Regions from separate parts of the Cobetia amphilecti genome, predicted to be linked through region 1. Evidence: riboswitches for the same ligand, from Rfam matches in the RefSeq annotation. Region 1 holds a riboswitch; the other holds the start of a gene.

Region 1 (3,397 bases):
CAGGTTCTCTACCACGAGTGCTCCCCCGCCAAGCCCTACATCAGATCTCGAGTGACGTCCATGACGACTCACCCACAGTATTCCATGTCAGCGATGGGGCTGCAGAGAAATTTCACACCTTTCATGTACTTGCAGCGTGCAGCACGCGGATTTCACGCCAGGCTACGCGGCGAGACCCAGGCTGGGGCTGCCGCAAGCTCAGCATAGGGCCGCGGACCGAAGGCCTCCATCGCCCACAACAGCGCACGGCACAGCTCGCGCTGGCCGTCGAGATCGATCATGCGCCCATGGCGCGAATAGCCCTTCATGAAGGCCTGACGCTGCTCCGGCGTTTCCAGCAGCAACTCCACCAGCGCCCAGTCGAACTCGATCGGCGCCCACACCAGCGCTTCCCAATCGCTCCATACCCAGCCTGTGGCGGCGCACAGGTATTGATCGGCGCGCATGTCCGGCAGACACCACACCGCGCGAGTCGGTGCCGGGAAGGTGCGCTTGAGCAGCGTGCCAAGCTCCGCGCGACGCGGGTGATGGGCAAGAAAGCGCGTGACGCGGGTATTCCAGTGCAATAGCGGCATCGGCTGCGCCAGCGGCTGGCCGAAGCCGGACACCGTGTCCTGATGCAGGCGACCAAGCTGGTCGCCCAGCAGCTCACAGAAGGTGATGCTGAGATCGCTCGGCTGCCCGCTGGACCACGGCAGGTGCCAGATGGGCGCGCCATCGAGACGCCCCAGAAAGGTCAGGGGCAGTGGCGGAATCGGCAGACGCGCGGGCAAGGCGCCCGCTAGTCGCGTCAGGCCCTCCGGCGTCGCCCAGCGATCGGCGCCGAAGACCCCGCGCATGGCGCGCCAGAAGGGGTCATGGTCTGGGCCGGTGCGCGCCAGCTTGATGAGGCCGGGCGTGCCGCCACGCTGGCGCCATAGCCAGTTGGCGCTATCCGGCCAGGCGAGCGCCAGCGGCTCGAGCGGTTGACCCAGATAGGTCGAGAGCCGGCGGGTCAGTGACTCCTCGGGCCAGCCCCTGGGCACGGGACGCGGCTCGCCCACGGCCTCAGCCGTGCTCGGCCGCCGTGGGGGAACGGGATAACTGGAACAGGTCGAGAGATCCGGTGTGTCGGGCATGATGATCTCCTTGGGCTACACGTCTTGTTACAGTAATGCTCAGCATACCCAAGGCGTGGCACATCGGCATAGTCCGTTTCGCACGCCACCTCTGCCCTGCCCACCGGACCCGCCCCCTGACCCGCGTCGGACAAGACACCGGCAAGAGAGTGACGTTACACTGTCGACCTGGATGGGGGTGCCCGAGGATGGGCTGAGAGCCGCAGCGATACGTCGCGCGACAACCCCTGGAACCTGATCCGGTTGATACCGGCGGAGGGAATCCCCGACGCGTGCCCTGCACGGCGCGTCACCTGCTTCCTCCTGCCGGCACGCCGCCTGACCACGGAATTGCCTGTGTCGCTGGGACTCACCCTCAACAACGCACGAATCGATTACGCCGGCCACACGCTGTTCCGCGATATTTCCGCGCGTCTGGAAGCCGGTAGCTGGACGGCACTGCTGGGGCGCTCCGGCTGCGGCAAGAGTTCGCTGCTGCGCCTGCTGGCCGGCCTTGAGATGTCAGACCTCCACCAGCTCGACCTCGCCACCGATGACGGTCAGCCGCTGACCGACCGCGTGGCCTGGATGGCGCAGCAGGACCTGCTGCTGCCGTGGCGGCGCGTCATCGACAACCTGTGGCTGGGCGATGACCTGCGCCGGCGGCCGCGCAATCGCAAGCTTGCTCATGAACTGCTGGCCGCGGTCGGGCTTGAGGGCCGTGAGCAGGCCTGGCCGGACGCCCTCTCGGGCGGTCAGCGCCAGCGCGTCGCCCTCGCCCGCACACTCTACCAGCAGGCGCCGGTCGTGATGATGGACGAGCCGTTCTCGGCGGTGGATGCCATCACCCGTCTGGAGCTGCATGATCTGGCCAGCCGCCTGCTCAAGGGCCGCACCGTCCTGATGGTGACCCATGACCCGCTGGAGGCATTGCGCCTCGCCGATCAGCTGCTGGTGCTGCGCCCGTCGAGCCTCCCGGGCCACGGCGCCGAGCTGGAACGCCTGCCGGGGCTTGGCGCCGCACGCCCGGTGCCACTGGATGACCCGGCCCTGCCACCGGCGCAGGCACAACTGATCGCCCGCCTGCGTGATAGCGAGGAGGCCGCATGAAACGTCTGCACGCCATGCGTCACCTCGTCATAAGCGCGCTGCTCCTGCTGGGGCTGTGGCAGCTGATCATTGCCGTCACCGCCGTACCGCCCTACATTCTGCCCACGCCGCAGGCCGTGCTCGAGGTCTTGATCGAGAAGGCGCCGCTGCTGGCCCATCACGCTGGCGTCACCATCAGCGAGATACTGGCCGGGCTGGTGCTGGGCATTCTGCTCGGCCTTGCCACCGCGCTGGCGCTGGCCTTCATTCCCCGCCTGCGCCGCACGCTGCTGCCGATGCTGCTGATCAGCCAGGTGATACCGCTGTTCGCGATCGCGCCGCTGCTGGTGCTGTGGCTCGGCTATGACATGCTGTCCAAGGTGGTGATGGCGACACTGATCATCTACTTCCCGGTCGCCTCCACCGGCTACGACGGCCTGCGCCAGACCCAGCAGGGCTGGCTGGATCTTGCCCATACCCTGGGTGCCAGCCCATGGCGCCGACTGATCCACATCCAGCTGCCCGCCGCGCTGCCGGCACTGGCCTCCGGCATTCGAATGGCCGCGACCGCCGCCCCCATCGGCGCCGTCATCGGGGAATGGGCCGGTGCCAGTCAGGGGCTGGGCTATCTGATGCTCAACGCCAACGCGCGCATGGAGATCGACCTGATGTTCGCCGCCCTGCTGGTGCTGGTCGCCTTCTCCCTGCTGCTCTATTTCTCGCTGGATGCGCTGCTGCGCGCCCTGATGCCCTGGCACCGCGACCGGCTGACACGTCTGAGCTGACACGCCTGGGCTTCGAGCAACTACCGCAAGACCGCAAGATCGCGTAACCGAAAGACGCAACGACGCTCGACACAAATTGCATGAGCCTGACGACTGCCGCCCACGAACGGCAGCACCACTACCCTGTGATCACAAGGAACTCCGCCATGTCTCTTTCGTCATCGGCGCCACGGCGCAAAGCGCAGCCGACACGTTCACCGCGTGCCTCGCTGCTGTCCACCGCCTTCGCCACCCTGCTGACCACGCTGTGCCTGAGCAGCCTGCCAGCCACCGCCATGTCGGCCCACGCCGCCGAGGCAGAACCCGCCACCAGCACCCAGTCAGCGCCGGAAATCGTCGCTCAGCAGGCCGAGGTCGGAGTGAACGGTGACTCGACCGCCTCGGCGCCGGTGGCAAGCCAGGAAGCCGTGGAAGCGACCGCCGGCG
Region 2 (3,397 bases), 1.6 Mb from region 1:
TGTCGATCTCGACCGCCGGATCGGTGTAGGGGCCGGAGGTATCGTAGACGACGATCGGCGGGTTCTCTTCCAGACCGCTGGAGGTCTGGGTCGGCGAGCAGCCGATCTCGCGCATGGGCACGCGGATGTCCGGGCGGGAGCCTTCGATATAGATCTTGCGCGAGCCGCTCAGCGGTGCGATGGCGGCGGCGTCGACCTGTGCTTCGCTGGCGAGATGGCGGCTGCCATCCTTGCGACCGGCACGCGCGCGTGCCTTGGGGGCAGCATCAGGCTGCGAGGCGAGCGGTGACTCGGCGGCGTTGGTGGCTTGCGGGTCTTGTGTCGTCGGGGCAGTGCTCATGCAGGTCTCCTCAAAGGGCGACGTCACGGCTGACGTCATCATGGGAAGACCGTGCGCAGGGAGAGGATGGTCGTCGCCGACTCCTTGCCAACAGGTGGCCCGGGAGCGAGGCGGCCGCGCGCAGCGGCTGGCCATCAGCTTGATTCCTACGCCGGTCCTAACCGGTTCAGGTTCCACGGGACCCCTTGCTGGCAAGCTCGCGCGTCAGGGCGGCGAAGCATGCATGCAGGATCTCAGCCGGTTCCACCGGCACCCCGTCAAGCGTGTTCAGATTTCAATGCGAGAGTGTGTTGCCCGAAGCGTCAGGCTTGCCACGGGGAGCATTCTCGCATCCAGGCTCTGTTGGCCTGTCGGTCGTGCCATCCATGGAGGATGGCGTCATCCCGAGCGGTTCATGGCGAGCGCCGGGACGTCAGTCTGTGATGACTCAAGCGCGATCGAGGCCCATCTGCCAGAAGTCGATCTCGAGTCGCGTGGCGTCCCGGAAGACATCGACCAGTTCACCCAATCGACGCTCCGAGACCTCCGAGAGCCGCGCATCCAGCCATTCACGCTCGGCTTCGACGGCTTCCTTGAAGTCATCGCTGGAGTACATCGCGATCCAGTCCGCGTATGGATTGTTCTCGATCTCGGTGGTGTCCTGATCGAGCAGCCACTCGGCGATCTCGCCGTAGCCGATCAGGCAGGGCGCGAGCGCCACGTGCAGATCGAGCAGGTCGCCGCGCTGGCCGCAATCGAGCACGTAACGGGTATAGGCCAGGGTGGCGCGGGATTCCGGCAGCTCGCTCAGGTCATCCTCGCTGATGCCCCACTCGCTGCAGTAGCCGATATGCAGATCGAGCTCGGTATTGAGGATGGTGTCGAGACTGGCCGTGGCCTGACGCAGCTCCGCGAGGGTGCGGCTCTTGTAGGCGGCCAGCGCCCAGGCGCGCGCGAAGTGGATCAGGAACAGGTAGTCCTGCTGCAGGTAATGGCGGAAGGACTCCTCCGGCAGACGACCTTCGCCCAGCTGGCGAACGAAGTCGTGCTCGAGATAGTCACGCCATTCCTCGGCGCAGGCACTGGACAGGTCGTTGAAACTAGGCATGACGCATCCCTCGGTGAGCGTGCTGACGACCCGTGATGGGGCGGCAGGTCTCTGGCGCAAGCGTGGCCAGTACCGGAACAGGAGCAGGGGAAAAGCGGGGGAGGTGCCGACAGTCACCGTGAGAAAGTGGTGACGATATCGAGTGGCATCGCTTCGCGCTTGATCCCTACGCCGGTACTAGCCGGATCAGGTTCGGCGGGATCGTCATTCACGCAAGGACATTGCCTGCGCATGACATCTCAGCCGGTCTTACCGGCACCCCGTCAAGCTGTGACATATGAGTCACGATGCAGCGAGTGTAACAGCCCTGCGGCGCAGAAGAAGGGCAGTGTGAGCAAAAATGCATACGACTTTGGGAGGCATGCCGAACGTGTAAAGAGCCTCAGACGGGCTTATAAAGAGTCTCAAGCGGGCTTATAAAGAGCCTCAAGCGGCAAGGTCGGCCATGAGCGCCGGCAGGTGGCGCGACAGTCGCGCAAGGTCACGCGGCTCATCGACATCCCAGCTGGTCGGCAGGCAAGCGGCCGTTCTCCCGGCTCGGGCCAGCAGCTCCAGAGTGTCCCGGCAGACATGGGCATGACTCCAGCGGGGTAGCAGGAAGGCTTGCGGGCAGGGCGCCTTGAGGCCGATCAAGCCATAGCCGCCATCGTCGGTGGGCTGAAGCACCGCGTCGTGAGTGCGCAGTCTATGGGCTGCCTCGCGCAGCCGCTGGCTGTCCAGCGCCGGCAGATCGGAGCCCATCAGCAATACCGGCCCCTCGGGCAGATGTCGGGCCATGGCCCGGGACATTCGCTCACCGAGTTCCCCCTGCGGCTGCGCCTCGAAGGTGAGGTCGGCAGAGGCATCGACAACGCTTCGCAGCCTGGCTTCCAGCGCTACCCGCAGAGCCGCCTGTTCAGGTGCCTGGCTCGACGGCTCGGCAGAGGCCGTCAGCATCACCACGACCTTGCCGAGGCGCGCGGCGCAGGCGTGGTCAACGATATGGCTCAGCATCCGCGCATAGAGTCGAGCTGCGCCCTCGGGGCCGAGTGCGGGGATCAGGCGTGTCTTGCAGTGGCCGGCGATGGGCAGGCGACCGAAGATGATGAGAGTCGGGCGCACCTCTGACGCGGCATCAGCTGTGGGCAAGGTAGGCAACGGCGCGTCACGCATGGGGCATGCCGCGCTGCTCACAGGCTTGCGCCGCGGCGCGATAGCCGTAAAGGCGTGCCAGGCGTGCAGGGGAGATGCCACACCAGGCCGCCAGCCGCAGTCCCCACATCTTGACGATGGTGCGCCAGACGCCGTGGGTCTCCCAGCGTCGACCGCTGGTCGTGACACGCGCCGTCAGGTTCATTGGCGGGGTCAGATGCTTGAGCTGGGCACTCAGCCAGATATCTTCCATCAGTGGCATGTCGGCAAAGCCGCCGATGGCCTCGAAGGTCGAGCGCTGCACGAACTGGGTCTGGTCGCCCGTGCTGATGCTGGTCAGCCGCGAGCGCAGATTCATCATGGCGGCGATCATCGGTAACCACGGCGACTCGCCCTTGATGCTGACATCGAAGCGGCCCCAGTCGCTGCGGCGATGCGTCGTGACGGCCTCCTTGAGCAATGCCAGCGCATTGTCGGGCAAGTCGGTATCGGCATGCAGAAACAGCAGCCATTCTCCGCGTGCACGCGCGGCTCCGGCATTCATCTGGCGTGCCCGGCCCGGCTCACTGTTCAGCACGGCATCACACAGCGGTCGGGCCAGTGAGGGGGTGCCATCCGTCGAGCCACCATCCACCACGATCACTTCACAGTCCCCGCCCGCGCGCAGGCGACTCAGGGCAATCAGGGTTTGCACGATGCCGGCTGCCTCGTCATGCACCGGCATCACGATGCTCAGCCAGGGAGCGCGCGTCAGGTGCGTGCATATGCTCGGCAGGGAGTCCCGGCTGGCGGACGTCCGTGATGCTGGGGGTGGCTGCTGGTTCATGGCGGCAGGCTCC

What was found. A riboswitch is a leader RNA that binds a small molecule or an ion and turns the genes downstream of it on or off. The one in region 1 is predicted to bind thiamine pyrophosphate.
Region 2: another riboswitch for thiamine pyrophosphate. It lies ahead of tenA (thiaminase II); the one in region 1 lies ahead of R1T44_RS07840 (ABC transporter ATP-binding protein).

The regions. Positions count from the first base shown of each region.
Region 1 covers NZ_CP136695.1:1,819,641-1,823,037, reverse strand. Annotated here, with positions in the region: gene R1T44_RS07850 (potassium/proton antiporter) at 1-15, opposite strand, end outside; gene R1T44_RS07845 (phosphotransferase family protein) at 153-1,118, opposite strand; TPP riboswitch at 1,283-1,396, shown strand; gene R1T44_RS07840 (ABC transporter ATP-binding protein) at 1,455-2,207, shown strand; gene R1T44_RS07835 (ABC transporter permease) at 2,204-2,971, shown strand; gene R1T44_RS07830 (ABC transporter substrate-binding protein) at 3,118-3,397, shown strand, end outside.
Region 2 covers NZ_CP136695.1:3,454,123-3,457,519, reverse strand. Annotated here, with positions in the region: gene thiC (phosphomethylpyrimidine synthase ThiC) at 1-340, opposite strand, end outside; TPP riboswitch at 467-607, opposite strand; gene tenA (thiaminase II) at 768-1,427, opposite strand; TPP riboswitch at 1,574-1,700, opposite strand; gene R1T44_RS14750 (TIGR04282 family arsenosugar biosynthesis glycosyltransferase) at 1,854-2,579, opposite strand; gene R1T44_RS14745 (TIGR04283 family arsenosugar biosynthesis glycosyltransferase) at 2,572-3,282, opposite strand.